4 regions of the Ancylomarina sp. YFZ004 genome follow, and region 1 is predicted to be linked to each of the others. Evidence: riboswitches for the same ligand, from Rfam matches in the RefSeq annotation. Region 1 holds a riboswitch; each other region holds the start of a gene.
The links. A riboswitch is a leader RNA that binds a small molecule or an ion and turns the genes downstream of it on or off. The one in region 1 is predicted to bind cobalamin.

Region 1 (8,441 bases):
ACCGAAGATGTTAGATACTACGACCACTCAGGGATTGATTTAATTGGTCTTGCTCGTGTTGCTAAAGGATTGGTTACCGCCAACAAAAATGCTGGAGGAGGAAGTACACTTTCGCAACAATTGGCTAAAATGCTTTTTCCAAGAGAGCGCTTCAGTAGCAAATTTGATATGGTGTTTCGAAAATTTCGCGAATGGGTTATCAGCGTTAAACTTGAACGCAGCTATACCAAAGAGGAAATTCTGACCATGTATTTAAATAAGTATGACTTTTTAAATCAAGCTATAGGAATTAAGTCGGCTGCTCGTGTTTATTTTAATACAACTCCAGATTCATTAAGCATTGAACAATCAGCTATGTTAGTTGGAATGGCTAAGAACTCTTCATATTACAACCCACTGCGACGACCAGAATTGACACGAGATAGACGAAATACTGTGCTCAGTCAAATGGTAAAATACAATTATCTTGAGCAACAGCAATACGATTCACTAAAGCTTTTACCTCTTAACCTGGATTACCAAAAGGTTGACCATAAAAGAGGCAGCGCAACTTACTTTAGAGAGTATCTAAGAACAAGCCTTACAGCAAGAAAACCTGTCGAAAGCAGATATCCTTCCTGGAATAAACAACGATTTATTGAAGATTCCCTTCAGTGGAAGAACAACCCATTTTTTGGATGGTGCAATAAAAATAAAAAAGCAGATGGTGAATTCTATAATATTTATAGGGATGGTCTAAAAATATATACGACGCTTGATTCTCGTATGCAGAAATATGCAGAGCAAGCCGTCAGAGAACATTTAGGGCTTGATTTACAGTCAGCTTTCGACAGAGAGAAGAAATATCACAAAAACCCTCCATTTTCAAATGATTTGGACGATGAAGCCGTAGAAAAGAACTTATACCTATCGATGAAAAGAAGTGAAAGATATCGTGTTTTAAAGGACAAAGATATTTCTCTTGATTCTATAAAAAGTATTTTTGAAACACCGACCCCAATGAGAATTTTCACTTGGAAGGGAGAACGTGATACCCTATTATCACCTAACGATTCTATGCTTTATTATAAAGGGTTTCTTCGTGCTGGTTTTATGTCAATGGTTCCACAAACAGGTGAGGTTAGAGCCTACGTGGGTGGACCAAACTACAAACACTTTATGTACGATATGGTAAATGTTGGTAAACGTCAAGTTGGTTCTATCATTAAACCATTCCTATATACGGTTGCCATGCAAGAAGGATTAACACCATGCGATAAGGTTCCAAATATTGCACCGACTTTTGATTTGGGTAACGGAACAACATGGACATCTAGAAATTCAACCAGTGCTCGAACGGGAGAAATGGTGACACTTAAATGGGGATTGGCCCATTCTGTAAATAATATCTCTGGCTGGGTCTTGAAACAATTCAAACCTCAAACCATAGTCGATATGGCTAAAAAAATGGGTATTATCAGTCGAATTGATCCTGTACCATCAATATTCCTAGGCACATCAGAAATTACGGTTAGAGAAATGGTCGGAGCCTATGGAACTTATGCCAACAAAGGTGTTTACATTAAACCTCGTTTTATTTCAAGAATTGAAGATAGTAAAGGAAACGAAGTTGCTCGCTCTATCCCACAAAAGCATGAGGTGATGAGTGCTAAAACAGCTTATTTAATGACCAACCTACTCCAAGGTGTAGTGAAGCAAGGAACAGGTGGGCGACTGGGATGGAAATACAACCTTCGCAACGCTATTGGGGGGAAAACCGGAACCACTCAAAACCATTCTGATGGTTGGTTTATGGGAGTTACACCCAACCTTGTTTCTGGTGTTTGGGTTGGTGCTGAAGACAGAGCCATCCACTTCGAAGGTATTCGACTGGGACAAGGAGCCAATATGGCTTTACCTATTTGGGCACTATATATGCAAAAAGTATATGCTGATGAATCTTTAAATATATCAAAAGGCAAATTTGAAAAGCCAGAAGGCTTCAATATTGATTTGGATTGTAACACACAATCCGCAAATCCCAGGAATAAAGGTTTAATCGAAAGTGAAGAAGAAGATTTCTTTTAAAATCAGTCATCTGGTAATATTGGCAAATGATCAATTTTTGATTAAACTTGCAGAACGATTTGGGTTCCGAAAGGAATAATAGGGAATCCTGTTAAAAACAGGAGCTGTCCCCGCAGCTGTAATTCTCGATTCGAAATTTTTCGAATCTGTATTTTGAACGAAAGACCACTGTTTCTATCAAACGGGAAGGTGTTCAAAATTGAGAAAAGCCAGAAGACCTGCCTTAATCATGAGTTTAGCTTTCGGGTAAGAAAAGCAGAAAGTCTCTGTAACCTTTCACTTTTTTGACGCAAGCAGAGTTGATCTTTGCCATAGATTGCTCGTGAAAATTCATAAGTAACTGTTAAAAGGATTGTAAAATTGCGATAGCAAGCTTACAATCCTTTGTTTTTTTTTCAAACTCATAGTATTCCATCAAAGCTTTTTAATTAATTTTGTTTAAATTGACTTTCACAGTTTAGCATCCCGATAAGCTCATTATGAATAAAATCCTCATTATAGACGATGATCCTACGATCTGTATCATGCTTCAAGGCCTACTTAATAAGAAAGGTTTCGAATCAGATATCGCCTTTTCTGCCAATGAAGGATTAAAAAAATTTAGCAGTTTTAAGCCGAATTTAGTTATTAGTGATTTCCGCTTACCAGATATCAATGGTCTTGATCTTCTCAAGCAGATAAAGAGTTTGAATCCTCACATGCCCGTCATCATCATGACATCTTATGCTGAAATTCGAACAGCCGTGAATGCTATTAAACTAGGAGCTTACGAATACATAACAAAACCTCTCAATCCTGAAGAAATACTCGTACTTATCAATTCTGCAATAGCAAAATCTAAAACTGTTGATAAAACGAAGAAAATTGAATTTATCCGTGGTAAAAGCCCGAATTCAGTTCAAATAGATCAGTATATAAGTCTGGTTGCTCCTACTGATATGTCTGTAATTATTGAGGGTGAAAGTGGAACAGGGAAAGAAATTGTTGCACGTAGAATTCATGAGGCCAGTGCCCGAAAGAATAAAAATTTCGTAGCAGTAGATTGTGGTGCATTGTCGAATGAATTAGCCGGCAGTGAACTTTTCGGTCACAATAAAGGCTCATTTACGGGTGCTATTAGTGATAAAAAAGGTCAGTTCGAATTTGCCAAAGGAGGAACACTCTTCCTGGATGAAATTGGAAATTTATCCTACGAAATCCAGATCAAACTATTAAGAGCTATTCAAGAAAGAAAAATCCGACAGCTTGGCAGTAATAATGATATTGATACCGATGTTAGAATCCTCGTTGCCACTAATGAAGATCTAATTAAAGAGGTTAATAAGGCTAATTTCAGAGAAGATTTATATCACCGGTTAAACGAATTCAAAATTTCGGTTCCAGCTCTTCGTGATAGAAAAGAAGATATCAAATTATTTGCTGATAATTTTCTAAGCCTATCCAATAAGGAACTCAATAAGAACATCAATAATTTTTCTGATGAATTTATTCAAAAGTTAAAAGATTACAGCTGGCCTGGAAATTTAAGAGAACTTAGAAATGTGATCAGAAGAGCCTTACTTTTAAGTACAGGGGATCGTGTTGAAACATCTGCCTTACCTACAGAAATCCTCCACTATCAGGAGACCACTACCCTATCTGATAATACAACAGATCTGAAACTCATTCAGGCTTCAACAGAAAGAGATAAAATTATAGATATTTTGAGAGAAGTCAACAACAATAAATCGAAGGCAGCTCGCTTACTCAATATCGATAGAAAAACACTTTATACTAAAATGAAGCAATACGGTATTGAGGGCTGATTTCACCTTTAAAATCTTAACAAAGAATGACAAGAAAATTCCTAGATTATACAATTTATTACCTTACGGTTTGTGCTCCATTCATTCTTATCTACAAACCCGAATTCGACATTAGTCAATTCATGATAGTCTATTTTTTATTCTTCAGACCTCTAATTGATGGTTTGTTCTTGACCTACCTAACCAAAAAATCAAGTTGGGATTTCTATATTCCATTCTACTCACACACGAAATATTTCAGAATGTTTTTAGGAGGAAAACTATAAAATTGATCAAGAGTTCTTTTGCAAGTCTTCAATTTGTTCAAAAACTTGATTTGATATTTCATCTAGTTTATCGATAAAACTGTTCACCTCATCAAGATTCATTAGCTCATCAGGATTTTGATGAATCATTTTTTCTAATTCTATCAAAATCTCGCTTGCTGAAACTATTCCAAGTTGACGATAAGAGCTCAACATTCTATGGGCTATTTCGCCTAACTGAGTATGATTTTCTTCTTTACTTGCTTCCTTTAGGAGCTGCAAACTTTCTTTAGCTATTCGAACGAAACTAGTCAAGACCTGATTAACTATGCCTTTATCCCCCCCAGTGAATTTCTCTATCTCAGATAATTCAAATAATAGATGATTGGTTTCATATATTGATTTTACTTCCTCTATTGGGCTTATTTCAACTTCGAGATTCAATTGCTCACACAGGATTTGAAGTAATGTATCTTCTTCAAAAGGCTTCAATAAGTAAGCTGACATGCCTTCTTTGATGTATTTATTTAAATCTACTTGACGGACATTCGCTGTTAGAGCAATAATAGGCATATCTAATTTTAGCTTGGTTCGAATATGCTTACAAAGATCCACACCTCCCATTTCAGGCATATGAATATCGGTTAATAAGATATCATACTTGGTATCTTTCATGCTTTCAAGAGCCTTCAAACCATTGTCAACAAAGTTTGCATTTAGATTCCAACCTTTAAAAATTGTTTGCAGCAAAAGAGAACTGTATTCATCATCTTCAGCCACCAATATTCTTTTTTGCTTCAATGCGTCGGGCACTACATTTATCACCTTCAATACAGACTCTTCACCTATTACATTTCCTTTTACAATTGGAAGATTTAAACAAAACTCAGATCCTTTATCCAATTCACTGCTGACACTTAAATCGCCACCTAACATTCTAGCTAATCGACGACTAATTGATAAGCCCAATCCAGTTCCACCATATTTTCTTGCAGAGAACGATTCTGCCTGACTGAAATCTTCAAACACATGTTCTAATTTATCTGAAGAGATACCAATCCCAGTATCCATTAAGCTTACTTTAAGAATGTTTTTATCTGCATTTGTTTCCATAACAGCCTTTATACTTACAGCACCTTTTTCTGTAAACTTAATGGCATTGGAACCAAGATTCAGTAGAATCTGTTTTAAACGAAAAGGATCACTTTCAAAATAATATTGATCTTCACCTTCGTAAGTCCATGAAAATTCTAAGTTCTTCTTATTAGCCGTTTCGCTTAGCAGATTGAAAACCTCATGAATCAATTTCTTTGGTTCAAAACTCTGCTTTTCGATCACTAGTTTACCAGCTTCAATTTTCGCTAAATCTAAAATATCATTAACCAAACCTAAAAGATGATTTGAAGAGTTCTCTATCACCTCAACATACTTTGTTTGCTCAGTATTCATTTCGGTTTTTTCAAGCTGGCGGGAAAAACCAATCAAAGCATTTAATGGTGTTCTAATCTCATGACTCATCGATGCTAAAAATTCTTCTTTCACCTTAGCTAATTCCTCAGCTTTGCCTTTGGCAAGGATAAGTTGTTTTTTTAGATAATCTGATTTTGAAAGATCGAGCAGGGTAAAAAGGATGAATAATACACCAAAAATAAACCCAACAATAATAACGATGGTAATGAGTATAATGGAGTCTTTAGCTAACTGCTCGGTTTGGGTAACCTTTTGTGTAATATCTCTGATTTGTTGCTGTTCAAGCTCAGTTAGTAGCTTTTTTATCTTCTGTAATATGATAGAGTTTTCATCAACTAATTTGAGTTCCTCATGCATTAATCTTTCACGAGCCTTTTGCTCTTTCCTACGAGATGACTCTAATTCTTCCTTAAAACTATTGAAAAGGCTATCTTGCTTTAAGATAAAACTACTATCAATACCCACCTCTTGACGCTCAATCACACGATCAACAACCTCGTACTCGGATTCTTTTTTCTTTCCAAATTTAATTCCAAGGAAACTTTTAGGTTCTTCTACCTTTTTCTTGGTTTTCATTATTGTATCAACAATAGTCCGCTTGGTTATAGAGTTCTCAAGCTCTGCTCGAGAATAATTTGAGGCATCACTCAATTCTTTTAAAGCTTGTTCGGTATAATTTATACTCTCCTTAACCTTTTTTATTCGAGCAAAAGCATTTAATTTTTTGGAACGAACATCAATCAAAAAGATCATCGAATCAATCATTTGGATTGAATGTGCATTCTTAATATTACTTGAACGCAAAGAATCCAGATCATATTTAATAGACTCAACCTTTTTTACAAACAAATTCAAATACTGATCTTTCTTAGTCAAAGAATAAATTCGAATATGATTTTCAGCTTCAGAAAGATCCGTAAGAAGGTGGTTCATACGAGAAATTTCAGCATCAGGCTTGGAGAGTTGAGAAACTGAATTCATCAACCTTTTATAGCTTGAGTGACCAATAAACCCAGCACTAACTATCGTTACTAGTAATACAAGATAACCTGCAATCACTTTTACTTTGATGTGTTGATCTTTATTTTTTACCATATGAGGTTCGAAATGTTTGTAAAATACAAATTTAGAGGATTTTATATATAAACCGATGTTAAAATTCTACAATTGAGGATTTCTCACTCAGTTCTGGCTAATAATTCCCCAATTCAAATCTAAGTTCAAGACTCAAAGTGGAAGTTAAATCACTTCATTAAAATCTCATCTGCCACATTTTAAGCAATTTACAGTATTGATGGTGCAAAATAAGATAAGCAAATTTCTTTTGGCACAGTATTTACAATACAGGTATCAAGAATTAAACTAGAATCACATAACTAAAGAATAGAAAAATATGAAACGTATTATTTTTGCCCTATTAATCCTTCCATTTTTTGTTGCTTGTAACCAAAAAGAGATCAAACAACTTAAAGAAGATAATCTACAACTTACAAACGTAGCCAATCAGAAAGAGGTTGCCATTAATGATTTTGTAGCAACTCTAAATTCGATAGAAGAAAACCTTGATATTATTAAAGAGAAAGAAAAAATTGTTCTTGTAAATTCTGAAAATCCTGACAAATCTCAAAAACAAAAAATTTCAAGTACACTTAATTCTATCAATAATATTCTTGAGCAAAATCGTTTAAAAGTTGCTGAATTAGATAAAAAACTTAAAAACAGTTGGTATCAAAATTCGAAGCTTAGAAAGTTAACAACTCGTTTGAAAACTGATATCGCAAAAAAGGAAGCTGATATTATTATTCTAAAAGAGCAGATTGCTGATTTGGATATTAAAGTTGATGGTTTAACGACTGAAGTTGAAAATTTGAATACATCAGTTACTGATTTGAGTGCTCAGAATGCTGAGAGTGCAAAAACGATTGAAGAAAAAACAAATAATTTGAACACCGCTTATTACGTCATTGGTTCTAGTTCAGAGTTAAAATTGAAACAAATCATTACTAAAAGAGGTGGTATTATTGGCATTGGCTCAGCTACTGTTTTAAACGAAAATTTTGATTCAAAAGAGTTCAAACAAATTGATATTAGAGAAACAGCATTAATCCCTATTACAGGTGAAAAAGTTGAACTTGTTACAACTCATCCACTAAACTCATTTAAATTTGAAGTGGGAAAAGGATTAGCAATTATTGATGCTGAACAATTTTGGAAAAGCTCAAAATACCTGGTTGTTAAAGTTCGATAATCAAACCCTACTGAAAAGTGTATTAAAGAAAGGCCATTCCATAAGATGGTCTTTCATCTCTCCTAACATATATTCTTCGTTTAGTAAAGCAAATGTGTTACATAATTGAGTAATCACACCACACCAGTGGGGAAATATTCCACAGTTTTATTAAACAAGTAGAACCTTGGTTATTCCAACAAAAACAACATACACCACACAAAGCCTACAAGCAGTGGCTTTTATCGTAAATTTTAAAACATAATTTTTCAAAATTTATTTCTGGCACAGTATTTATACTATACAAACTTGAATTTATTTTGAATATTGTATAATTAGAACATGACTATGAAACGTATTATTATTGCATTATTGATCTTAACTTTTTTTGCTTCTTGTAACCAAAAGGAACTTGAACAACTAAAAGCTGATAAAGTACAACTTACTGAAACTCTTAAGCAGAAAGAAGTTTCTATTAATGAGTTCGTCTCTACTTTAAACTCTATTGAAGAGAATCTTGAGATCATTAAAGAAAAAGAAAATATTGTAGCTGTTGCTTCTGAGACTCCTACAAAATCTCAAAAACAAAAAATCTCAAAAAACATCACTGCTATCAACAACTTACTT
Region 2 (8,441 bases), on a different contig from region 1:
TTGGTCATCATCTTTGGACGCCCATCCAGAGTTTGAAAAACCTCATCGGGAATACCAAACTGGCGAATAATTGGCTCTTTCTGAACTAATATCATACAATTAGGATGAACAAAATCAACCTCTAAAAGTTCTGCTATGCTTAACTTCTGACATTTCTGATTGGGACCACCTAGCTTTTCACCTAAATAGCAATCGTAATTATCAAAACCGTAGTCAAGCAGATATTGAGCAATGGTATTTGGTGTTCTTTGTCTATCCGTTAAAACCCCAATCATCTGTTCACCTCTGATCAATGGCAAATCAATCTCAGGCCAATCGCGTCCTGTTAAAGTCGCAATGTGCATTTTACCATATTCCAACTGATAATGATGAGCTAAAAGTTGAAGGCTATTGTGAGCTGGATAGACCAAGAGTTCTGCAGCAGGAAATTCACGTTTAATCGTGTTCCCAATTCCATAGAAAAGAGGATCTCCCGAAGCAATGACAACAATGGTTTCGTCAATTTGTCTGTATTGATCAAACACATTAGTCAAGGGCACTGTAATATTAATCCACTCGGAATTTTCAGGCAAATAATCCTGAATCAACTCCTTGTGACGAATTCCACCCGAAAAGAAACGAGACTCAGCAATATGCTGAATCGCTTCTCTATTCAGGTTGGGATGCGGCATATCTGTAATGCCTATGACCACAAATTTAGACATCGCGACCAACTTTTAATTCTTTAGCATCATCTAAGCTTAATACCGAGTTTACAATAGTTGCAGCTAATGTTGAGCCACCTTTTCGTCCTTCGATAATGACAGCTGGTAGCTTCGCAAAACTCTTCACTCTATGTTTTGATTCTTCTACATTCACAAAACCTACTGGCGATGCAACAATTCCCATTGGGGAGAAATTCTTCGAACGCATCAAGGCAGTTAGTTCGATTAGGGCAGTTGGTGCATTACCAAAAACATATAAAGCATCTGGATGATCTTCAACCGCTAAACGTATACCCGCTTGAGTACGGGTGATTTTATGCTTTTCTGCCAACTCAGCCACACGAGGGTCGTGTAAATAACATTTCACTTCTATGCCCATTCGCTCGCAGGCAGCCTTACGAATACCAGACGTAATCATGGTAACATCAGTGATAATCACACCCCCATGTTTCAACTTCTCATGCCAAACATTCAATGCGTCATTGCGCACTTTCAATAGATCTACCATTTGGAAATCTGCCGAGGTATGAATCAAATGCATTAGAGCCCATTTTGTCTCCAAGGGTATATCTTTACCCTTTAACTCTTCAGCAATAGTTGCAAAGCTTTTTTGCATAATTAGCGGTCCAGGCTTACCTTTTTCGCTGTATTTATTGTAATAACCACGTGGGGTTATAAATTTCTTATTTTTAGAGATATAAGATTGAGAGTTTCCAATCACAACCAAGCAGAACATATCCACTTTTTCAAGATCTACTTCGGCTAGCGTACTAAGCTCAATATTCTCTTCAGCTCGTCCAACCTGACGAACAATGGCAACGGGTGTTTCCGGGCTACGCTCCTCAAGGAAAATTTCCTGAAGACGATAAATTTGCCAGTAACGCCCCTTACTTTTAGGGTTATATAATACGGTAACAAAATCGCCAAAAGCAGCGGCTTTAATACGCCTTTCGATCAACTCCCAAGGGGTTAACAAATCCGATAAAGAAAGAATAACAGTATCGTGACCAATTGGAGCTCCCAATTTTGCGGCAGCAGCTTGGAAAGCAGAAATACCTGGAATCAATTCAATATCAACATTTGATTCACGCTTTTCAGCCATCTCATAAATCAGTGGCGCCATGCCGTAGATGCCCGCATCACCTGAACTAATCACAGCTACTTTCTTGCCTTGTTCAGCATGCTCAAAAGCAATCTCTGCTCGTTGAGTTTCTTGTTTCATTCCTGTATCCAAACATTCTGTTCCTTCTTGAAGGAAAGTTTGAATAAACTGGAAATAGTACTTGTATCCAATAACAACATCTGCCTCTTTAATGGCATCAATAGCTGGATTTAAAAACATGTTTGGATCACCAGGACCCAAGCCAACGATATATATTTTTCCTTGCATAATTTCTTCTATCTGATACTTGTGTTTATTGTAAACATGATCTACAATACGAAATCACTGTATCTATTTTTCATACAATCGAACACCCCTCTGTCCTTCGGACATCTCCCCTGAAAGGGAGAATAGGTTACAATTGAATTTATAACTTTTAACTCTAGTGCATTTTAGGCACTTGTAAGTACTTTAAACTCTCTCTAACTTTTAAGCCTTCTTCAGAATAATGATCGTGAAATAAGGGATTCTTCTGTCACGAAGCACTTCTGCATCGTCGGTGATAAACTCCTTATCGGTTCCCAGATATTCTCCATAGAATAATTCTGGCTTATGCTCTAAAATAAAGTCTGCAATCCAGGTTTTTACTTTTGACACTTTCATCAATACGATGGTATCATTCTCTTCAAGTTGTTTTAGCAAACCTTCTTTGCTGTCTACATTCGGATCGACTAAAACCTTATCGCTTAAAGTACAAATGGGTAAACCTGATTTTGAACCTGCCAAAATAAAAGCGGGTACACCCGGAATCATTTCATATGATATATTGTTATTTTTCAGATGTTTTAAGAGATAAGCAAATGTGCTGAAGAACGAAATATCGCCCTCACTCACCACCGAAACATGCAAATCCTGCTCTATATCTGCCTGAATTTTCTGAAACAATTCAAAATAGGCTCCCTCCGCCTCTGATCTGTCGTAAGACATTTTCAAGGGTATCGGATATAGTTGCAAATCATTTAAACCTAATTGTTTTAAAATAGGGAGCGAAAAACTAGAATTACCTTTTTTCTCAGATACACTAGCAGGATAATAAATCTTATCAGAATGCTGAAGTGTTTTAAGAGCCTTTATTGTAATCAATTCGGGATCGCCTGGTCCTAAGGAAACCCCATATACTTTACCTGTCATATTCTAATGTTTATGATCGTGTGAATGTCCGTGATGATGTGCATGGCTGTGATCGTGTCCATGGTGATGGTGGTGATGTGAACAAGCAGAAGGATCTCTACTTTCAATCAAATCCACCTTGCCTTCTTCAACCGCTTTCAATCTCAACATCAGAATATCGATCAGCAGATCACTCTCGCCAATTTTAGGACATAGAATGAACTCCTTTTCAGGATGCTTCAATTTGAATTCTTCTATGCTTCTAATTGCATTATCCAGATAAACTCCTGGGAAGAAAATATAGGGTAAAGCGATAATACGCTTATATGATAATTGATCTAAAACAGCCAAAGCTTTATCTACCGAAGGGAAAGTCATACGTGAAGTAAAAGCATTGATCATGAATGGCATTTTCAACTCTTCCTGAGCCAAACGAGAGAGCTTGAGCATATCACCATTTGAATCGGCCATAGAAGCACCAATACCAATTGGGAAGAAAGCGGTATCGCTCATATCTTCATCAGAGATACTCTTCTTGATTAGATCCAAAGAAAGATCCACCATTTCCTGACATACGCCAATGTAATTAGCCAATTTGATTGTCACCTCATGTTTTTCCTGAAGCTCGTGAAGCTTATTCGGAATATCAGCAGCAATATGAACACCATTGAATAAGAAAACAGGCACCGCAATAATTTCCTCTACACCCTTAGCCTTCAACTTGCTTACACCTTGTTCGAAATTAGGTTCAGAAAGTTCCAGAAAACCATATTCAACTTCATAATCAGTTATTGTGCTTGCAAATTTCTCTGCAAATGCTTTAAAAGCTAACTCTCCAACTTGAACACGAGTACCGTGTCCGCACAGTAATATTCCCTTCTTCATATTTAAGATTTATGAATTTTAATTGATGATTGAGTATTCCTCTTTTGCTTGTGCTTCTTCAGCTACAGCCATCAGTTTATCTGATATAGAAACGACCTCGCCAACAACCATAATGGCTGGTGGGCGAAAATCTAAAGCTTCCATCTTTGCAATGATATTATGCAATTCACCTTTCACAACTTCCTGCTCTGGACAAGTTCCCCAACGAATTAAGGCAACCGGAGTTTCTTTTGAACGTCCATGTTTCATCAAATTGTTAATGATAGTCGGCGCATTGGTTATGCCCATATAAAAGACAAGCGTATCGATACCTGTAGAAATTTTATCCCACTGCAAATCTCTTTCGCGACTTACTGGAGGATGACCGGTGAAGAATGCCACTGAAGAAGAAACATTACGAGCCGTTACAGGAATACCAGCATAAGCTGGTGCAGCAATACCTGAAGTGATACCAGGAATCTCTTCAAATTGAATTCCATTCTCAAGCAATTTAATCGCTTCTTCACTCCCTCTACCAAATACGTAAGGATCACCACCTTTTAATCGAACAACCGTCTTACCCATTTTGGCATAATCCACAATCATCTGATTGATATCTTCCTGTGGGCAAGTGTGATTCTTATGCTTTTTCCCAACATAAATACTCTCACAACTGTCCTTACAATAGTCCAGAAGTTCAATATTAACCAAGTAGTCGTAGAATACGACATCGGCAATTTTTAAAGCCTCAGCGGCCTTAACGGTAATTAAACCTTTATCTCCAGGTCCTGCTCCGGTTATATATACTTTTCCGTTCATTATATCTTTCTTAAATATAGTATCTCAATTTATCGATGCGAATCGATTTATAGGTTCCAAGTTTTTGTATCAACCTTATCTAATAATGCTTCTACCTTTTCAAGTAAATTATCCTTCATAAAGGCCTTCTTTTCCTTTTCGCCAAGTCCAAGAGTATCCTTTACCATCTGATTTCTCAGACGCCCCAACTCCAGAACTTCTTCTTGCAAAGAGTTATCGAATTTTTGATCGAGATATGTACGTATTTTTTTAGCCAGATAAGGATTTTGACCATTGGATGAAACAGCCAGTTGAATATCGCCACATTGAGTAGCAGCTGCCGGATAAAAATTGGAATATTCAGATGAATTGGCTGAATTAAATAGAATAGCTTGTGATTCAGCATCTGCACCTATTCGAGAATTTGTTTCTGAACAATCAGTTGCAGCTATTACAAGAAAAAAGCCATTGACATCATTGGCTTGATACGTGCTATTAAGATAATGGTAGGCACCTGCCTCACGCATTTCTTGCAGAATAGCAGTAATATTTGGAGCAATTAGTGTGACATTTGCTTCAGCCTTAATCAAAGATTTAAGCTTACGTTCTGCCACTTTTCCGCCGCCCACAATTAAACAATTCCGGCCCTTTAGATTTAAACTTACTGAATACCAGCTCATCGCACTTTAGTTTACATTAACACTCTGATTTTTAACAAATCAATTTCCAGGTAAGCAACTAAATATGATGGGGTATGTTTGTTTAATTGAAGATAAATATATCTACAAACAACTCCCTTCCCCAAGAGTCTTAAGTTTGATTACCGTTTTGGCAGGTTTCCTGACTTGTTTCGTAGATCAATAGATCGGTTTTATTCCTTCCCATTCCGAGTGTTGGAACAGTGGATTTAGTAAAAACCATAAAAAACTTACAGTAGCGGGGGCTGTATCGGACTTTAACCGAATTCCCTTTTAAAGCTCAATCGACGATTAAGCTTTCACCAAAACTGCGTCAAATGTAAGCGTTTTTTATTCTCTCCAAAACAATTTAAAGACGATTTGTTCTTTTTTAGATTTGTTATAAAACATCAATATCCTGAACAGGTGTTAAATATCAACATCATAAGCTTTCTGATTAGGTCATCACAGCTTCTAATTCAGACTAATTATTCTTTTTTTATTCCTAAACCATCAAGAAAATCTGTATCTATGTATCTTTAATCAATTTTTAAGTTTTAATAATCACATGGCTTCTTTACAAGTATTCTCCATAACCCTATTAGCAATCTATGTTATTCTCATTGTCGGATCATCTATATTTTCTAAGAAAAGTGATTCTATTGAAGGCTATTTCCTAGCCAACAGATCCCTCTCTTTCTTAGCCTTAGCCATCACGTTTATTGCTTCGTGGTGGGGAGCTGGTTCAGCTATTGAAACGGCTGATCACTCCTATCAGAATGGAGTTTCTGCCTTCTGGATTTATGGAATGCCTGTTTTATTCTCTACGGGTTTACTCTTTGTATTTGCGAGGGCCATCCGAAAAGTGGGCAGCATCACGCAACCCCAATTATTGGAAGAACGATATGGAAAAGCTCCAGCACTAATGCTTTCGGTACTGATTTTCTTATTCATGACGATTACAGCTGCCTCACAAATTGTAGGAATTGGTATATTCTTCGAAAAATTTCTACACTTAGATTATAAGATGTCAGCCATTATTGGAACAGGTATTGTCTTACTCTATTCCTTTTTTGGAGGATTCAAAGCTGTTGTCCGTACTGATATCATACAATTTGTCTTTCTCTTATCGGCCTCAATATTGGTCTTTGCCTACGCCTATTATTATTCAGGAGGAATTCCTGCAATTAAGAATATTGCTGATACAAAAGGCTTAAGCAACTATTTCTCTTTTACCCATCAGATATCAAGTAATATGGTTTATATCATCACATTTGGTAGTGCGTGGATGATACAGGCCAATGTCTGGCAACGAATTTCAGCAGCTCGATCTCCCCACGATGCTCGTAAGATGATAGGCTTAAGCTTTCTAGTCTATATCCCTCTTTACCTAATGGTGACTTTTACGGGGATGCTAGCTTTAGGCTTATTTGAAGAGATGCCTCAAGGTGGTGTTATTTCAGGCATTATCAATGATTATATGCCTCCATTCCTTGGTGCATTAATCTTTGTGGGTATTTGTTCGGCCATTATGTCTACCATGGATTCTTTGATCAACACGGGAGCTATGGTTCTTTGTGTAGATATATACAAAAACAAGTTTAAGCCTGATGCCAAACAAAAACAACTTCTGATCGTTGGAAAGCTAGGAACAATTGTTGTCACGCTTATTGCCTTGGTTATTGGTCTCGAAATAAAATCAATTCTTAAGGTTTCATGGCTTGCTGCCGATCTTTTATCAACGGGTGCTTTCGTCCCTTTAATGCTAGGCTTTATTTGGAAAAGGGGGACTACGATTGGAGCGATGTCGTCTATGATTTTTGGCACCATTTTCTCGCTTTACAACTTAACGGTTGCTCTGGGTGCCAAACTGCCTCTTCCCTGGGAAATTGGAACAGCCAAACATGTTTTAATTGGCATGCTTGGATCAGCCTTAGTTTATTTAATTGCCAGCTTAGTCAGCAAAGCTGAAACAAATAAATCGGCATCATTTATTGCTAAGGTTGGTTTCAATAAATCATAAAACGTTTCTACACTCCCAAAGATATATAATAGATTCATCGGCATGATAGGCTACAATTCCACAAGTAGTATCAAGTTACAGTAAAGTAGCAGCGTGCTAAAACCCCTTGCTACTGGACGATTACATCGTGTGGTTTTTATTTCTAACAAAGGAACGCGATACTACTGAAACGAAGTGGAGCTCGGCGAAGCTAATTAGTATAAGTCCGACATAAGCATCGCACTTATTAAGACTCTCTTTATCCTTGAATCTTTTTTCTCCGGTTTGGTCCTTATTTGCTCCGCTTTGGTATTTCTGAGGTACCCTCCCTACCTGGGAAGTGCGGCTTGGTACTTCTGAGTTCCGGTTTGGCATCTTTTCACTCCGACTTGGTTCTTTTGAGGTACTCCCCCCTACTTCGGAGGCACCCCCACCCTGTTAAATAGATTCCATTTTTAAAGACACACAACCCAGCACCTCCCATTCCCCTTATGAACAACAACTTACAGAAACATGGTTGCTTTTCACAAGTGGTATCAAGCATAATAATTATAGGTTTATCAGTTACAACTGGAATATTTTGAAGTATTTTTTAAGTAGATAAATTTCATTTCAACTCCCCCTGAAATCTTAAAACACTATTTACAATAACACTAATCTTATGTTGTTTTTAATTAATCTTAATACAAATCAATATTGATATTTAGCTAATCAGTTAAATATTTTTTAAGTTAAGGCTTCTTAAGCCTAAATATAACCCAAATCGCATGGTCCATTTACCCAAAAATGTTCCCCTACTTGTCTTAATTTTGATACTTAATTCGTTTCAACTCTTTAGCCAAACAGATACAAGTAAAGTTGAAAATCTCTTTGATATGTCGTTCGAAGAATTGCTAAACCAAAATGTTGTAACGGCTTCAAAATACGAACAGTCTTTATCAGAAGCTCCTTCTTCAATTACGATCGTTACTTCAGATGATATAAGGGATTATGGTTATAATACATTGGATGAAGCATTAAATAGCCAAAAAGGATTTTATATTTCAAACGATCGTAATTATAGTTATATCGGAACCCGTGGATTTGGAAGGTCGGGCGATTATAACAATCGTAGTAAATTGTTG
Region 3 (8,441 bases), on a different contig from region 1:
ATTTTGATATTTCTTTGGCTCATAACAGACAAGCAAAGGATTATAAAATTGGTAATCGTAATCTTTACGATGAAGAATATGCCAAATCTATTTTAGATCCTTCTACCTATGGCGAACGAATGGAGAATTCTCAGTTCGAAACCTATAGTGTGAGTTCTAGAATTGGTTTTATTCTTTCAAAGAATTGGGAAATAAACTTTAATGGGGGATACTACAAAGCTGATGATGTTGAGACACCCGGTAACTTTTGGCATACTGAAGGTATGGATTCCAAAGATATTGAACGTTATTCATTCGGGTTTGATTTAATGGGAAATCTAGATGGCCATCAAATTAAATTTTCGCCATATTATTCTGATGAGGATAACAAAACTTATGATGTAGGTTCAGATGGCTATGGTGACTTTGTAAGTTCTTTTAAAACATATGGATTTCAATTGCATGATACTTATCAAATTGGAGACCACACTTTAGCTCTTGGATTAGATAATAAAACTGAAAGTTACAAGAGTAAGAACTATAAACCCTCTGGTGAGATAGAAGCTCCTTATCAACCTAATCATAAAAATATATCAACAGGAATTTTTGCACAATCTCAGTTTAAATTGCCGAATGAAAAATTGAATCTGTTAATTGGGGTTCGTGGTGATAATGTTAAGTTTGAATTGGAAGCTGATAAGCTTTTAGCAAACCTAAAAAGTAGTGAGAACTATTGGGTGTTTACTAAAAATATTGGTTTGAAATTTGAACTACTTGATGGTCTTTCTGCTCATACAAGTTGGGGAGATGCTTTTTTAGCACCAAAAGCTTATCAGGTTGCTGGTGAGTATACAAGAGGATCTTCAGTAACAGTTGGTAATCCTGGCCTTGATCCGGAAAGATCAAACACCGTAGATTTTGGTTTCACTTACAATAAGTTTAAGCAAGGGATTAATTTTGATTTAACTTATTTCAGCACACATCATAAGGATAAGATCATAAGATCAAATTTACCAGATTATAGTACAACATATATAAATGCACAAAAAGCTAAAATGAAGGGGTTAGAATTGATTGCTTCTTATGACTTTGGTGCTTTAAGTGATTATGATTATTCGTTACGAGCGTACTTAAATTACACTCATATTATTGATGCAGATTTGAAATACAAGGATGCTCAGGGCCATAATCAAAAAGGAGCTATGAGGTATGTCCGCGATAATACCGCATCATTTGGTTTGGAATTCGATAATTTGAAAGGATTCACAACACGTTTGAATGGACGATATATCGGTCATCGTTATGAGAATAACTATATATATATGGCTGATTATTCAAATTGGCCAAATATTACAAAGGAACCAATTATTTTCAATGGTAAGGAAGTACGTTCTGATCTGATTAACGAAGAGTTGTTACGTCATCCGGTATCTTACGTTTTCGATTACTCTGTTTCTTATACTTTCAAAGAAAAATATACTTTAGGTTTGACAGTATCCAATCTATTGGATGAAAATTACACTGAAAAAGATGCTTACAATATGCCAGGAAGATCGATAATGGCTAAGTTCAATTGTCGATTCTAAAATCTATTAATTCACTCAAAAAGGGATGTTCCAATTGTGGAACATCCTTTTTTTATGATAGGTGGTTTGTTAGCTGTTGATTTATAGTGTGTTTAGGAATATGTTCCAAATAAGAGATTAGGTCGTCTGATTTTGTTTTTTTTTATACATTTGCAGCGTAATTGGTTCTCGTGAATCTGACTTTTGTCAGATGGAGATGAAAAGGGAATCCGGTGTGAGTCCGGAGCTGTTCCCGTAGCTGTAAGCTCAGAAAAAAGCTTTTTCACTGCAATGCCACTGTTCGCCTTAGGCGGATGGGAAGGCCGAAAAAGTTGAGTAAGTCAGAAGACCTGCCAATGCAAACTTATTTTTCAAAACATTCGGAGAAGATGTTTGGAAGACGATCGAATGCGATATTTCTATTGTTCTATCCTTGTGTTTTCTTCTTTATCAATTATAAGATGAAGTTGAAATTATTACTTGTGCTGTTAGTAAGCTTTATAAGCTTAAATAGTTGGAGTCAAACTGTTGGAGTCGATACGATTCAGATTAATACCATTGATATTTTAGCACCTAGATTGAAGCATTTTTCAGAAGCTGAAAAGCATCAGGAAATTGATTCATTAACCCTTGTGCGATATGGAAGTCAGGATTTGGCCACACTATTGCAAAAGGTTTCACTGGTTAATATGTCATCGAATGGTTCTTTAGGAGCTTTATCAACTGTAGGTATTCGAGGGGCATCTGCTACTCACACATCGGTTAATTGGAATGGGATTCCAGTAAATTCAGTGACTACAGGTTCAGCCGATCTTTCCTTAATTAGCGCTGGAGCCTTTGACGATATAGAGGTTGTTTTTGGAGCTCCAGGATCCTTATATGGAAGTGGTACATATGGTGGTGCTATCAATTTATCCAATATACCTACTTGGAAAAAACATTCACGTTTAAATTTCATTTCTGAATACGGTAGTTTTTCAAATTCAAAACAGAGTTTAGTTGGAGCTTACTCTAACAAATATATTTCGTATTCAGGTCAAGTGTTTTACAGATATGGTAAAAATGATTTCGAGTATGACGATATTTATGATTTTGGTTCGCCCACAGAAAAGCTAAATCATAATGAAAATAAGGATTATGGCATAATTCAGGATCTTCATTTTAACTTGAATGAGCATTTTATTGATTTAGGCATTTGGTATCAGGTTAAGAATAAAAACATAGCAGGTTTGATGGGGATTGGAAAGCCTCATAGCCTTCAGAAACAAAGAGATTCTTCTATAAAAGCTTTTGTGGGATGGAAACATCTTTTCAACAAATTTCGTGTAGAAGCCAAAATTGCATACTTGTCGGATAATTTAAAATATACCGATAAAGAGACGGTAGGAGGCCCTTATAAGATCTATTCTAAAATTTCATCTCAACGTTTGATTAATGAAATGAATGTCCGTTGGTATGCGACTTCAAAGTTGAGTTTCGATGCCAATTTAAAGTATAATTATCTGGAAGCTGATGCATCGGCTTATGGGAATACGATTACGGAAAATGAAACGAAATTTGGGATTGTAGCCAATTATGCACCGCGAATTGGAAAATTCGTTTTATCATGGACTCAAGATAAAAGTAGCGAGGTTGATCCGCCATCGATGTTTGCAGCCAGTTCATTGGTTCATGTTTTACCAAATATTTTCGACTTTCGATTTAAAGTTGGAAGCCATTACCGCAGACCTACATTTAACGAAAGGTATTGGATCCCTGGAGGGAATCTCAATCTTAAATCGGAAGAAGGTTGGAATTATGAGCTAGGCTTGATTATGCTGGAAAGAAAATTAGCCGATGGTTTAATGGGGATTGATTTGAATTATTATAGGGCTGATAATACGAATGCCATTTCATGGCAACCCGATGGAAGTTATTGGAGTCCTAAGAATACTGGTAAAGTTCTTTCTCAAGGAGTTGAATTGGAAGCCAATTATAATAAGGATATATATCATGATTATAAGTTCAATTTCACAATGAAGTATGCTTATAATGATACTTATTATAATGATAAAATGGCTACGAATTATAAAAAGGAATTAGCGTATCGTCCTCATCATATTGTGAAATTGGGGAGTGATTTGATTCACGAAAAATGGAGTGTTGGACTTTTAGCCTCACATCGTTCAGATACAAAAACGAATGATGGAGATAATTTAGAAGGAAATATTTTGTTGGATATTAATGGAGCGTATAAGCTAAAACTAGCTGGAACAGATGTTAGTTTTAATGGACGAGTTGAAAATATATTTAATAAGTCATACGAACTTGTTAAATTTTACCCTATGCCTGGGAGAGCCTTTTATTTGGGGCTTAATATTAAGTTGAAATAAAGTTGTTTATACAATTAAATTTAAAATAAGATGAAAAAAGTATTGAATCTTGCGATGTATCTTGTAGTAGCAAGTCTTTTATTTGTGTCATGTTCTGATGATGATAATGATTCAATCCCCAATGTGAGTGTTGATGGAATTTATGTGTTAAATGAAGGAAGCACTAACGGGAGTATCACTTTTATCGATAAGGTTTCAGGTGAGCCTACTCTAAACTATTTTGAGTCTGTTAATGGTTTGCCATTAGGAAAATTTCCTCAGTCTATGACTTTTTCAGATGAATATGCTCTTATTACAGCGACTACAACGACTGGGGCAGGTTATGTTGAGATTGTTGATAAAGTTACGTTTAAGCATGTAGAGTCAATTACAGATTTAAGCTATCCACGTGATATTACCGTGGTTGGTGATATAGCGTATGTGTCTAATGGTAGTGGAGCTAACGCAGGTGATAAAAATGAAGTTTTAGTTATTAATCTAACTACCTTAAAAATTGTAAAAAGAATTGAAGTGGGTGCTGGTCCAGAGAAAATGGTTTTATCAGGTGATAAGCTTTATGTGGCAAACTCTGGTGGATGGTCTAATAGCGATAAAACAGTATCTGTTATCGATATTAACTCTAACACTGTGGTAACTACTCTTGAGGTTAAAAACTGTCCTAAGGATATGGTTGTTGATGCAAATGGAGATGTATGGGTGTATTGCGGAGGTAAGCCAAGTTACGATAGCAATTGGGCTTTAATTGGACTTGCTGAACCAGGTGTATCAAAAATTAGTGTCGCAAATAATGAAGTGACTTCTTACGAGTTGACAGATATTTCTACACCAGGTTTGAAAAATATTTGTATCTCTAAAGATAAAAAGACAATTTATTTTATGTCAGATGCAGTATATGCAATGGATTATAAAGCTACTGTTTTACCAACAGAGAAGTTTCTTGATAAAACATTCTATGGTATTGATGTAAACCCTGAGAATGGAAATATCTGGTGTTGTAATGCAACTTTCGGTCAGGCAGGTGAAGTTGTTGTTTATGATGAAGAGGCTCAGGAAATGAAATCATTTGCTGTTGGTGTTATGCCAAACTCGTCAAATTTTAAGTACTAGAACAAGCATAACAGATGAGTCATTAGGCTCTTCTTTTCAAGATATTAAGGGAACTTCTTCATGGAGTTCCCTTTTTTCACATCCTTTAATGGCTTACTTCTTCATTTTTTTTAATAAATAAGAAAGCTTCTATTTTACTCTTGTTCTCTGTCTTTATCTCCACTTGAGCTTTGTTTATTTGAGTCCTTTTAATAATTTCGGAAGGTTTGACTGATGAATATCAATTGAACTGAACCTAAACCCCCGAATAACTTAACTCAATCATAAACCTATGCACAAAACATTTTTATTTTTCTTAATCGTATTTATTCAAGCCAGTACCATCTTTGATGTTTCTGCTTGTACAAATTTTATTGTTACTAAAGGCGCCTCAAAGGACGGTTCTGTTATGGTTGTTTACACCTGCGATGGCGAATTTCATCCTCGTTTAAGGGTGGTAGAAGCAGCAGACTATAAGCCTGGAGAAATGCTTGAAATAAAGGATTGGAGTGGCAATGTTTTAGGTGCTATAAAACAAGTATTACACACTTATGCCATTGTTGGACCACATATGAATGAGCATCAGGTATCAATAGGAGAAACAACTTTTGGAGGAAGAGCCGAATTGGTTAATTCATCAAATCTTCTTCATTATTGGACTCTGATGCAACTCGCTCTTAAACGATCGAAAACTGCATTAGAAGCGGTAAAAGTAATGACAGAGTTAGCTGAGGAATATGGTTTTAATTGCGAAGGAGAATCCTTTTCTATTGCCGATGCCAATGAAGTTTGGATTCTGGAAATGGCTGGAACTGGAGAAGATGGGAAAGGCGCAGTTTGGGTAGCAAGAAAAGTGCCTGATGGTTACATTTCAGCACATGCCAACAAGTCTAGAATCGGAGAATTTCCCTTAGATGATCCTGAGAATTGTCTTTATTCTAAGAATGTAATTTCATTAGCCATCGAGAAAGGCTATTATAAGCCTGAATCTGGTGAGCCATTCCGATTTAATGAAGCCTATGATCCATCCAATCCTTCAAATTTGAGATATTGTGAATCAAGAGTGTGGAGCATGTTTAACCGATGTGCACCCTCATTAGAATTGTCAACAGATTATCACCGTGGTGTTGTTGGTGCAGAACGATACCCTTTATGGATAAAACCAGATTCTAAATTGGATGTAAAAGCGGTTTCATATTTGATAAGAGATCATTACGAAGGAACTGCATTTGATATGACAAAAGGAATAGAAGCTGGTCCATTCGGAAGTCCTAACCGTTGTCGTCCTCTAGTTCTCGAATCAGATGGGAAAACTGCTGTTTGGGAGAGACCTATTTCCACAAGAAACACCGCATTTTCTTTTATTGCTCAATCACGATCGTGGTTGCCTAACGAAATCGGAGGGGTGCTATGGTATGGCTATGATGACACCTATTACACTTGCTACACGCCTGTTTATTCTTGTACAAAAGAAATATCGAAGATATGGGGACAAGGAACACTTCAGAAATTTTCTTGGGATTCAGCTTGGTGGAGATTTAATTTTGTATCTAATTATTCTGATTTAAGGTATTCGGATATGATTAAGGATATCCAAAAAGTACAAAGAGAATTGGAAGATAAATTCTATGCATATATCCCTGCTATCGATAAAGCTGCAGGAGAACTATACAAAATAGATCCAAAATTAGCAGCAGGTTTTCTTTCAGATTTTTCTAATGACCAACTTGATTTAGTCGCAGAAAGATGGCTTGAACTAGCTGAGCATCTGATTACGAAATACAATGATGGTTATATAAAAGATGAAAAGGGCAGAGCTGAAACAGTAGGCTATTCTCAAGAATGGATTAATAAAGTAATTCAAGATAACTCAAGCCATTTACTACCTGTTTGGAAAAAAGGAAAAGCTATAGAACCTATTCACTATTAAACTTTTGGTTATGTAACGCTATATCAGAACTAGATAGTTATGTGTTTAAAAGGGAGCTCCTTACGAGGAAACTCCCTTTTTTTTAGATTGAACTTTCGCTATTTAATAAGCGTGATTGAACCTTCTCTATGATACTTGCCATGTATTTTCATGCCTTGCCATGTGGCACCATTTTTAAATACGGCTCTGATTTTCCAGATATATATTCCCTGAGGGAGAGATTTTCCTTCAAGGGTTCCATCCCATCCTTCAGCAGGCCTACCATCTTTTATCTGATTGGAAAACCAAACCACTTTTCCCCAATGATCAAGAATTTCAATATCATAACTATAAAGTCCTATTCCTTTGGGAAGGAATAATGCAACTTGCGGATTTGGATTCCCTGGATTAAAAGCATTGGGAACAAATAGGCTGCTCATCAGATCAACTTCAACGGGTTCCGAAATTATATTTTGACAAGAATAAGCTGAAAGGGCAGTTAATTTGACATGGAAAGTCCCATTGTTTTCGTATTTGTGCAGTGGATCTATTTCCTGACATAGCTGGAAGTCATCAAAATCCCAATGATATGTATATTTATTGTCTTTAATCCAGTCTTTGTTCACGACTTCAGTTAGATTCGTAAATTGGATTAAACCATTATTCGGAGGAGATATACCTTCTGGTATATCTATACCATCAGGTGGGGTATTTATATTCTCCCACGTAAAATTAACATCGGGTTTAGGATAGACAAAAATGGCATTTTTAGCAAACAAACTATCTGCACAATTACCATCACCAACAACTTTGAGTGTTAAATCATACCTGCCGTAATCTTTAAAGATATGGCTTGCATTTTTACCTTCACAGCTGGCTCCATCACTGAAAGTCCAATAGCAATATTTGCTATCTGTTGACATATCGGCAAATTCAATCAGTTCATCCTGACAACTTGTTTTCGATACGGTTTTATATTTGGGTACAGGAGCTTTGTAGACATTTAATTCTTGGGTGAAGGTATCGGTACAATGAAATTGATTTTCGGCAATCAATTTAATATTGTATTTCCCTTCACTTACAAAAGTTTCTTCAATAGCTTGTTTATCTGTTTGTATTGTCCCATTGTCAAAATCCCATACATAACCGTTAAATTCTTTATCAGTACTGGTGTTTTGAACTTTTAAGCTTACAGGTATGATACAGGATCTGTTAATGTCCATTTCGAATTGAGCAATAGGTTTTGGACGGGATAATATATCTGCGCTTAGTGTATCCAGACAGCCCTCATTTGATTCTGTAATTAGAGAAACGGTGTAATTACCCTGTGAAAAATTATGCCTTGGATTCTTTGCGGAACTTTTACTACTGTCATTAAAATCCCATTGATAGTAATCTGTAAAACTAGATTTATTAATAAAGCTGACTTGAAATGGTTCACAGCCTTCATTCGAGGATAAACTATAGTCTGCTATGGGTTTTTGATGAATTACAAGTTCCTTGGTTTGTGTTTTCGGGCAACTGTTCTCT
Region 4 (8,441 bases), on a different contig from region 1:
TGTTGTTTCAAATGGATATGATGGTTACTTTGATCCTGAGTCATATGGTAATATCTATGCTCAGCCTCAGCAAAAGTCCTTTACATTAGGTGTTAACTTAACTTTTTAAACGGTAAAAAATGAAAAAAATAAATATATACATAGCTCTTTTGCTGGCAGCATTTAGTTTTTCTGCCTGTGATAATTATTTGGATGTAAAACCCAATGATCGACTGATACCTACAACAGTAGATGATTTTCGTGATTTGTTGACAAGTGCTTATAATGGTATTCCTTCTGATAAAGCTAAAACAACATTTCGTTCTGATGAATTGAAGTTGGACGAATCAAAATATGATTTATCACCCGTACAGGATATTTTCTTGTGGAATGATGTCAATTACAAAACAAATACCTTACCATTCTCATGGAAAGCGTTCTATAAGATAATCATGTACACCAATCATATTATTGATGCAGGTGTAGATGCTACCGAAGGAACTGATGAAGAAGTTAATCAGATTGTCGCAGAGGCTTATTTGCTGAGAGCGTATATGCATTTCTCTTTAGTGAATCAATATGGGAAACCATACAATGTTGCTACATCTAAAACGGATAAAGGTGTACCTCTTTCATTAGTGATTGATACAGAAGCTGTTTATTTTCCAAATACTGTTGAAGAGGTTTATACTCAAGTTTTATCTGATATTGCAGAAGCTGATAAGCGCATCAATATAGATACTTACGAAGAAGGTTTAAATTATCGTTTTAGCCGAGTGGCGGCTTTTGCTTTCAAATCAAGAGTGTATTTATACATGGGAGATACTGAGAAATCAAGAGAAATGGCTTTGGAAGCTTTAAAACTGAAATCAGATTTACAGGATTTAGTTGCCGATAATTCATTAGCGCCTCATAAGTACAATTCGGTTGAGAGTATTTTAGCATTAGAAAAGGTGTTTACGGATGATGTAGGTAAGTCTTCTCTAGCTTCAGAAAAGCTAAAAGCGACTTATGTGAAAGAAAGTGACTTACGTTTTGATCTTTACTTTAAAGAAAAAGAAAATACTGCAGGTGAGTATACCATTGAAAAAGGATGGGAGACTGATTCAAAATGTACTTTTAGAACTTCGGAGTTATATCTGACTGTTGCAGAATCTGCTGCCAGATTAGATGATTTAGATCAGGCGAGAACTTACTTGAATAATCTAAAAGCAAAAAGATTAAAACCTGATTTTTATACAACAGAGGTTGCTCGTGTAGCTGCAATGAAGAAGGCTGAGTTGATTGATGAAATTATGACTGAACGTTTACGTGAGTTTGCTTTCGAAGGTCACCGTTGGTTCGATTTAAGAAGAACAACACAGCCAGAAATCACACATATTTTTAATGGCGAAACATCAACTTTAATTCAAGGCGATCCTCGTTATACACTGCCTTTTCCTCAAGATGCGATTATTAATAATCCTAACTTGTTGGACTAAATGTAAGAGGTTAATAAATATATCTGAATCAAAATGGGGCTTTCTATTATAGAAAGCCCCATTTCTTTTTAAATTTGTAGGCTAAATATATGAGCTATGATTAATGTTGCTATTGTAGAGGATGAGCGCCTTGCTGCTCGGGAGTTGGAAAAGAATTTATTGAGTTTGCGTCCAGGAGGAATAGATGTTAAAGTAAAACTTGAGAATGTTAGTCAGGCTGTAGTTTGGTTTTCTGAGAATCAGGTTGATCTTATCTTTATGGATGTGCATTTGGGTGATGGCAATAGTTTTTCAATATTTGAGCAAATAAAACTCAAAACGCCTGTTATATTTACAACGGCTTACGATCAGTATGCCATTCAGGCTTTTAAGCAATGCAGTATTGATTATTTATTGAAGCCTATAGATGAAGATGATCTAGAGCAGGCATTAGATAAATATGACGACATGTTTGCCAAGCCTAAATCACTGGATATTGAATCTTTGCAAAATTCTTTGCAATCTATTATAGGAGGGAATAAATATCAAGAGCGTTTCATGGTAAGTCGAGGTGAGCGTATTCTTTCTATGGATTTAGAGCAAGTATCCTATTTTATGGCTGATGGTAAAGCCTGTTATCTTTTTAGTAAAGATGGAACGCGTTACTTGTTCGATGGCACTTTGGCCAACCTTGAAAAGAAGTTAGATCCCAATACCTTTTTTCGTATCAACCGAAAATTTATCGTTAGTTATTCATGCATAATAGATATGGTCTATTACTCAAAAACTAGAATAAAGTTGAATCTCAAGCCAACTTGCGAAGAAGCTATGGATGCTATTGTCAGTCAGGACAAATGTGCCGAATTTAAGAGATGGTTGAATCAGTAAAAGTATACGTAACAGTCATTAAATAAAAAAGGCTGAGTTTCCCCAGCCTTTTCAAATTCATCTTAGTTATTCCCTTTAGATTTCTTTAAAGGAAAATGATTTAGTGTATGCGGTAGCTTTTCCATCACATTCTACAATAGGGTAGACAAAGAAGTTGACTGGACCTTTAGAATAAGCTTCCAATATTAAGTCACGACCTTGAGTCATTTCAACACGATTGGCATCTAAATTTCCATAATAGAATTCCGCTTTTTCAGGTGCTTTATCCGCTTCAGAAATATCTACTGGAAACCACTCATTGTTTTGATTGAAATCAGCCCAACAGTGGTACCCACCAATTTTTCCTTCTTGTCCTTCAGGAATTGAAAAGCCGATATGAAAACGTGAAGGCACTTTCATACTACGAGTTAAAGACATAAAATATGAATGGAAGTCAGTACAATTACCGACCGAAATATCACAAGCATAGTTTGAATTACCATTCCCAAAAGTAAACTCACCTGCAATTTTTGTCGTATTTAGATAAAGAGACACAACACTGTCTTTACTTATGCCTTCTTTAATACTTGTTGGTAAGCTGGCATAATAATGATCAGAAGGATTCTGAGCTTTTGGTTTGCCATAATACATCTCATTCAAAACAAAATCGTAAACTGATTTCATATTATCAGTAGAAAAGTGATTTGCATTTACAATTGAATCGAAGCGTTCTCCAATAGGAACCAATCTATTTGCTTTTAGGTATAGGTTTGGATCTGTATCTTTAAACTTAGCATTTGCTCTTTGCATTCGTTTCACAGTAAAATGAATGTTTATATCAGCAGTTTGAGCTAATCCATCTTTTAAATCAGCATAAAAGTAAGTATTACCATGCTGTTCCTCAGTTTTAATTTCATAAGGGATATCCGTATCAACAGAGAGCTTACTAATCGTTTGCACTTCATTCGATTGAGGTATAGGAATCCAAACTTTCATGTTTTTGCCAGAATTGGCTTGCAGGCTCACTTTATAATTGAATTCAAAATTTCTTTCTGGCACTTTACTGCAACTGCTTAATACGATTACAGCTATAAACAACATCCATCTCATCATCATCTTTTCTATTTTGTCTTAAATACCTTTTTTTTATAATCGTGCGAAAGTAGGCTAAAGCAATTGTTTCACAAAGTGATGAGTCTAATAAAAAGACTTTTTGCTCTTATTTATAAAGTGTAATGAGTGATTAAACGAAATTCCCCATCTCAAAGCAAGATGAGATGGGGAATAGTCCTGTTTTTTAATGTTTTTTAGCTGCAGAGTTTTAAAAGTTTCCAATTTTGATTCCGAAGAATATGCTTCGTGGTGAAATAGGTCCGTACACATAAGTCGCATCACGAGAATTACCATAATCAGCATCCTTTTGGAATGAATTAAATACGTTTTTAGCTCCTGCATTCAGTTCCAACTTCATATGATCTCCAAAATCAAAATGGTAGGTGATTTTGAATCCCAGATCGAAGAAATCATTTGTCTTGATAAGTGACTCATTGATTTCAATATTATTTTCGTTAACACCACCACCCAAGTGAACTAAGTGCATTGGACCTGTGTAAGTTCCATTAAAACTAAGATTTGTATGATGATTAAGTTTGGTGTTTAGCATGAAATATCCGTAGCTGTTGGGACTTCTTAGCATCTTATCAGTGTAAGTGTTTTCTCCCTGATTAATAGCTTTGTCATATTTTCCATTCTGAAAGGTTAGTCCCATTTGATAATTGATAAGTGCAGAAGGGACTAACTTAAATTCTAGATTGACACCTTTTATGTCAGCACCAGGTGCATTAATTCGGAGAGCAATCAGATCATCAGCATTGTTTGGGTTTTGTATGTAATCATTACGAAATGGCTTATTCAATTGATTGTAAAAACCTTCAACAAGAATATAAGACCTCCAGCTTTTCATCTTGAAATTCCAATCTGCTGATAAAAGAAAACTGTCGGATGTTTCTTCTTTGAGATCTTTAGCCATTTGATGTGTGATGGTTCTCGCAGTTGAGGCTTCGATATGTAAATCTTCGTCGAAAATTTGTGGCGCTCGGTAGCCTTTGGCATAACTAGTTCGAATATTGATTTGCTCAGATATTTTAAACTGGAAGTTAATTCTTGGACATATCACTAAATTAGTGTACTCCGAATTATCAGCATCATTGGTGATTTTATAGGCATCCATTCGTGCACCAAGAAGCAGGTTCATAAAACCCAGATCCCACTTACTCTGTAAATAACTCCCTATTGTATTCAGTTTTTGATCGGAGATAAGTGTGTTGGGAATCATTTTTGCCTCTTTATCATCGAAATAACCAAGCTTATTATCCTTAAGCGTATTGTAATTGTTCTCGATTCCTGCAACAATCTTAGCCGGAGCAAAAATTAGCTTATCCAAATCACCTGAATATTGAAAGCCGAATATGCTTGCGATATCGTCTGTCTTTCCAAAGGCAGAATAATCTGGAAGTGGTGTTCCTAATGCATTTCCATCCTTGTCTTCGAATTGCTGAGTGCCATAGTAGGTGCTTCTATCTGTTAATTGAGCTGATACAAAACTTGAAAACTTATGTTTTCTTGCTTGATCGAGATATAAATCCCAGGTAAGACCAGCAGAATGAATATCGTGTTCAACCTGCTCAGCTATTTCTGAATTAAAGGGCTGACGATCTAAATGGTCGCCACCACGGCGGTATTCATTCATAAAATGATACTCGGCAGAAAGTTTACTGCGATCAGAGAAGCGATGGTAAGCCTGCATGCCAGCACCTTTACTTCTAATCTCAACTAAGTTTGAAAAACCATCGCCATTGGCATCCCAAGCCTTACGATCTCGATTAATTCCGAATAAGAATAGACCTGTTTTTCGATCATCAGAAACGATTGACGAATTAAAATTTAGATTGAAATCGTTCGCTTGGTCATTGAGTCCGACTCCAATAATCCCGTTTTGGATGTTCACGCTAAAATTATTACTAATCGGGTCTTTGGTTATGACATTAATGGTACCCGCAATGGCATTACTCCCAAAAAGAGCAGAACCACCACCTCGAACAATCTCTATGCGTTGAATCATGGAAGTCGGAATATGTTCCAAGCCATAAACGCCTGCTAAGCCACTTATAACCTGACGACTATTTATTAGAATTTGAGAATAGTTTCCCTCCATACCGTTCATTCTAACTTGGTTGAACCCACAATTGTTGCAATTGTTTTCAACACGAATGCCTGGAGCAAAGGCAACTCCTTCAGCTAAAGAGCATGAACTTACCTGCTCTAAACTTTTTGCCGAGAGCATATTCACCACAACAGGTGAGTTTTTACGGCTCACCTTACTTCTATCAGCACTCACAACTATCTGGTCCAAACCAATAACATCTTCACTTAAAAGTATGTTTAATTCTAAAGTACTGCTGCAATCTATTTCAATCTGCTTGTTTATTGATTGATAGCCGATACAGGAAAAACATAAGGTATGTACACCGGGAGTTAGTTTATCTAAAGTAAAGTTACCTGTATTATCGGTTAGTGTTCCCTGACTGAATTTAGGAATTGTTACACTAACAAATGGGAGAGGATCTTTTGAAGATTCATCTGCCACATAGCCTTTGACTATGGCTTTGTGATCGTGTTTTTTAGAATAAGCGAAACTGTAGGCATTTATTGCTAGTAGAAGCAATAGTGTTGCGCATAATTTTTTCATCATTTTTGTTTTTTTGATTTAAAAAATATGCTCGTGAGAATGAAAGATGGTGTGTAAGATGGGCCCTTCTCAAATAAAAAACATCTATAAAACAGGATGCCTAATTATAGACACCTATTAAATTCAAATTCTTATTTTGTGAAATGTTACACATCAATTACCCTTTTCCCGGAGCAAAGTGATTATATGGCAATGGCAGGTCTTCTGACTTATCTCTATCAATTAACGCCTTCCCATTCCATTTGAGTTTGAAACAGTGGCATGTGTTAATGACTTAACGAGAATTACAGCTACGGGCACAGTTCCGGATTTACACCGGATTCCCTATTGAGCAAATTTGCACCAATTGCGCCGCAAAAGTAATTATTTTTATGAACTGAATTCGTAATCCCCCTTATTGTTATTTAAACCTAATACGAGTAGTGGAGGTGATGATAAAATGAAAATTTATACTTTTTTCAAAGACATCAATTTATTACTGCCTGTCTTAATTCTTTTGAGTCTATAATCAGGTATCCATTCGTGCTGTATTCTTTGTTGATACCTTTTTACTAAATTTGCAGCTCACGAGCATATTGACATTATTAAAGCTTTTCAACTTGACTTTCGACCCTTTCAAAATAGATTTACCTGTAAAAGAAATTATTACTGAAACCAGAGAACTTCTGGCAAATCAGAATACACTCATTATTTCAGCCCCTCCAGGAGCAGGGAAAAGTACTTTGTTGCCACTAGCCTTAATGGAAGAAACCTGGCTGAAAGGACAGAAGATTCTGATGTTGGAACCACGACGTTTGGCAGCTAAAAGTATCGCGATACGTATGGCTTCTCTTCTGGGAGAGGAAGTGGGACAGAGTATTGGTTACCGCATTCGTTTCGAAAAGCGCGTTTCAAAGGCCACACGTGTTGAGGTTCTGACAGAAGGGATTCTAACCCGAATGTTACAGTCCGATAATGCCCTTGAGGGGGTGGGTATGGTTATTTTCGATGAGATTCATGAGAGAAGTCTGCATGCCGATCTGGCTCTTGCTTTGTGTAGAGAAGCTCAGGATATCTTACGCCCTGATTTACGCATTATGCTGATGTCAGCTACTATCAATAGCACCGAATTGAGTGATCGGTTAAAAGCAAAGGTGATTGAAAGTCAGGGGCGACAGTATCCTGTTGATCTGATTTATACCGATGCTAGTGATGTGAGATTACTTCCTGAAATAACTGCTAATACGGTTGTTAGGGCAGTGAAGGAACAATCTGGCGATACGCTGGTCTTTTTACCAGGTGAGGGAGAAATCCGGAAATGTGAAGCCTTGCTCAAGGCACAGTTTTCTGATATCATGATCTATCCCTTATTTGGTATGCTGGCAGGTAATCAGCAGCAGGCAGCCATCATGCCCGATAGGCAAGGGCGAAGAAAAATTGTACTTGCAACTGCCATTGCCGAAACCAGTTTGACCATTGAAGGCATTCACACTGTTGTGGATTGTGGTTTTAGTCGGGTATCTCGATTCGATTCCAAAACAGGTTTATCACGATTGGAAACCATCGAGATATCTAAAGACTCTGCTGATCAGAGAGCAGGGCGTGCAGGACGATTGGGACCAGGGGTTTGTTATCGCATGTGGTCCTTGGCATCTCATAACCGACTAAAGAAACACCGTATACCCGAAATATTGGAAGCCGACTTAAGCTCTCTAGTTTTGGAAATGGCCGCTTGGGGAGTAGAGGATATTCAGGAACTCACATGGTTGAGTCCGCCACCTGCAGGGGCAATTGCACAGGCTAGTGAAAGTCTTCATGAGCTTGAAGCACTGGAGGATTATAAAATTACCGAACATGGGCGTCAGATCCAGAAACTACCCTGTCACCCTCGTATTGCCCATATGCTACTCAAGGCTAAGGAGGAAGACTTGTTAGCACTGGCTACCGATTTGGCTGCACTTTTGGAAGAGCGAGACCCTTTGCCTCGTGAAACAGGCATCGATATTAATTTGAGAATAGAGGCTTTGCGTCGTCATCGTAAGGGTGATAGAACGCTTAGAACTCTCAATCGAATTGAGAAAGTGGCCTCTTCGTACAGGCAACTCTTCAATATAAAAGCGGACAATGGCCTTGTTGATCCTTATGAAACGGGTGTGATTTTGGTTCAGGCTTATCCTGAACGAATTGCACATGCAAGTCCCGGAACCAATGCGCGTTTTATGATGGCTAATGGGAAGCAAGCTATGACGAGTCATCAGGACGATTTGGCTTATGAGCCCTGGTTGGCTATTGCCCATGTTGATGATAGGGAGCGTGGAGGAAAGATCTTTATGGCTTCGGCTCTTAATCCGCAAGACTTAGCTCCATTGGTAAAAGAGCGCGAAAATATTGTTTGGGACACACGCAAG

Region 2: linked by a shared signal. The riboswitch ahead of ACXR6G_RS17970 (precorrin-2 dehydrogenase/sirohydrochlorin ferrochelatase family protein) and the one ahead of ACXR6G_RS14255 (sigma-54-dependent transcriptional regulator) in region 1 are both predicted to bind cobalamin.
Region 3: linked by a shared signal. The riboswitch ahead of ACXR6G_RS09310 (TonB-dependent receptor plug domain-containing protein) and the one ahead of ACXR6G_RS14255 (sigma-54-dependent transcriptional regulator) in region 1 are both predicted to bind cobalamin.
Region 4: linked by a shared signal. The riboswitch ahead of ACXR6G_RS17650 (TonB-dependent receptor) and the one ahead of ACXR6G_RS14255 (sigma-54-dependent transcriptional regulator) in region 1 are both predicted to bind cobalamin.

Annotation. Positions count from the first base shown of each region.
Region 1 covers NZ_JBTCHQ010000009.1:68,840-77,280, reverse strand. The annotation lists gene ACXR6G_RS14260 (transglycosylase domain-containing protein) at 1-2,067, shown strand, start outside; cobalamin riboswitch at 2,112-2,307, shown strand; gene ACXR6G_RS14255 (sigma-54-dependent transcriptional regulator) at 2,547-3,872, shown strand; gene ACXR6G_RS14250 (hypothetical protein) at 3,899-4,138, shown strand; gene ACXR6G_RS14245 (ATP-binding protein) at 4,145-6,682, opposite strand; gene ACXR6G_RS14240 (Cbp1 family collagen-binding glycoprotein adhesin) at 6,981-7,835, shown strand; gene ACXR6G_RS14235 (Cbp1 family collagen-binding glycoprotein adhesin) at 8,163-8,441, shown strand, end outside.
Region 2 covers NZ_JBTCHQ010000014.1:79,678-88,118, forward strand. The annotation lists gene cbiE (precorrin-6y C5,15-methyltransferase (decarboxylating) subunit CbiE) at 1-704, opposite strand, end outside; gene cobJ (precorrin-3B C(17)-methyltransferase) at 697-2,094, opposite strand; gene cobI (precorrin-2 C(20)-methyltransferase) at 2,296-2,997, opposite strand; gene ACXR6G_RS17960 (sirohydrochlorin chelatase) at 3,001-3,861, opposite strand; gene cobA (uroporphyrinogen-III C-methyltransferase) at 3,880-4,659, opposite strand; gene ACXR6G_RS17970 (precorrin-2 dehydrogenase/sirohydrochlorin ferrochelatase family protein) at 4,707-5,318, opposite strand; cobalamin riboswitch at 5,452-5,658, opposite strand; gene ACXR6G_RS17975 (sodium:solute symporter family protein) at 5,884-7,338, shown strand; gene ACXR6G_RS17980 (TonB-dependent receptor plug domain-containing protein) at 8,193-8,441, shown strand, end outside.
Region 3 covers NZ_JBTCHQ010000004.1:389,437-397,877, forward strand. The annotation lists gene ACXR6G_RS09305 (TonB-dependent receptor plug domain-containing protein) at 1-1,565, shown strand, start outside; cobalamin riboswitch at 1,711-1,917, shown strand; gene ACXR6G_RS09310 (TonB-dependent receptor plug domain-containing protein) at 1,901-3,916, shown strand; gene ACXR6G_RS09315 (hypothetical protein) at 3,947-5,023, shown strand; gene ACXR6G_RS09320 (dipeptidase) at 5,295-6,932, shown strand; gene ACXR6G_RS09325 (PKD domain-containing protein) at 7,031-8,441, opposite strand, start outside.
Region 4 covers NZ_JBTCHQ010000014.1:411-8,851, reverse strand. The annotation lists gene ACXR6G_RS17670 (SusC/RagA family TonB-linked outer membrane protein) at 1-109, shown strand, start outside; gene ACXR6G_RS17665 (RagB/SusD family nutrient uptake outer membrane protein) at 120-1,460, shown strand; gene ACXR6G_RS17660 (LytR/AlgR family response regulator transcription factor) at 1,557-2,327, shown strand; gene ACXR6G_RS17655 (transglutaminase domain-containing protein) at 2,403-3,422, opposite strand; gene ACXR6G_RS17650 (TonB-dependent receptor) at 3,628-6,057, opposite strand; cobalamin riboswitch at 6,232-6,417, opposite strand; partial or broken gene hrpB (ATP-dependent helicase HrpB) at 6,654-8,441, shown strand, end outside.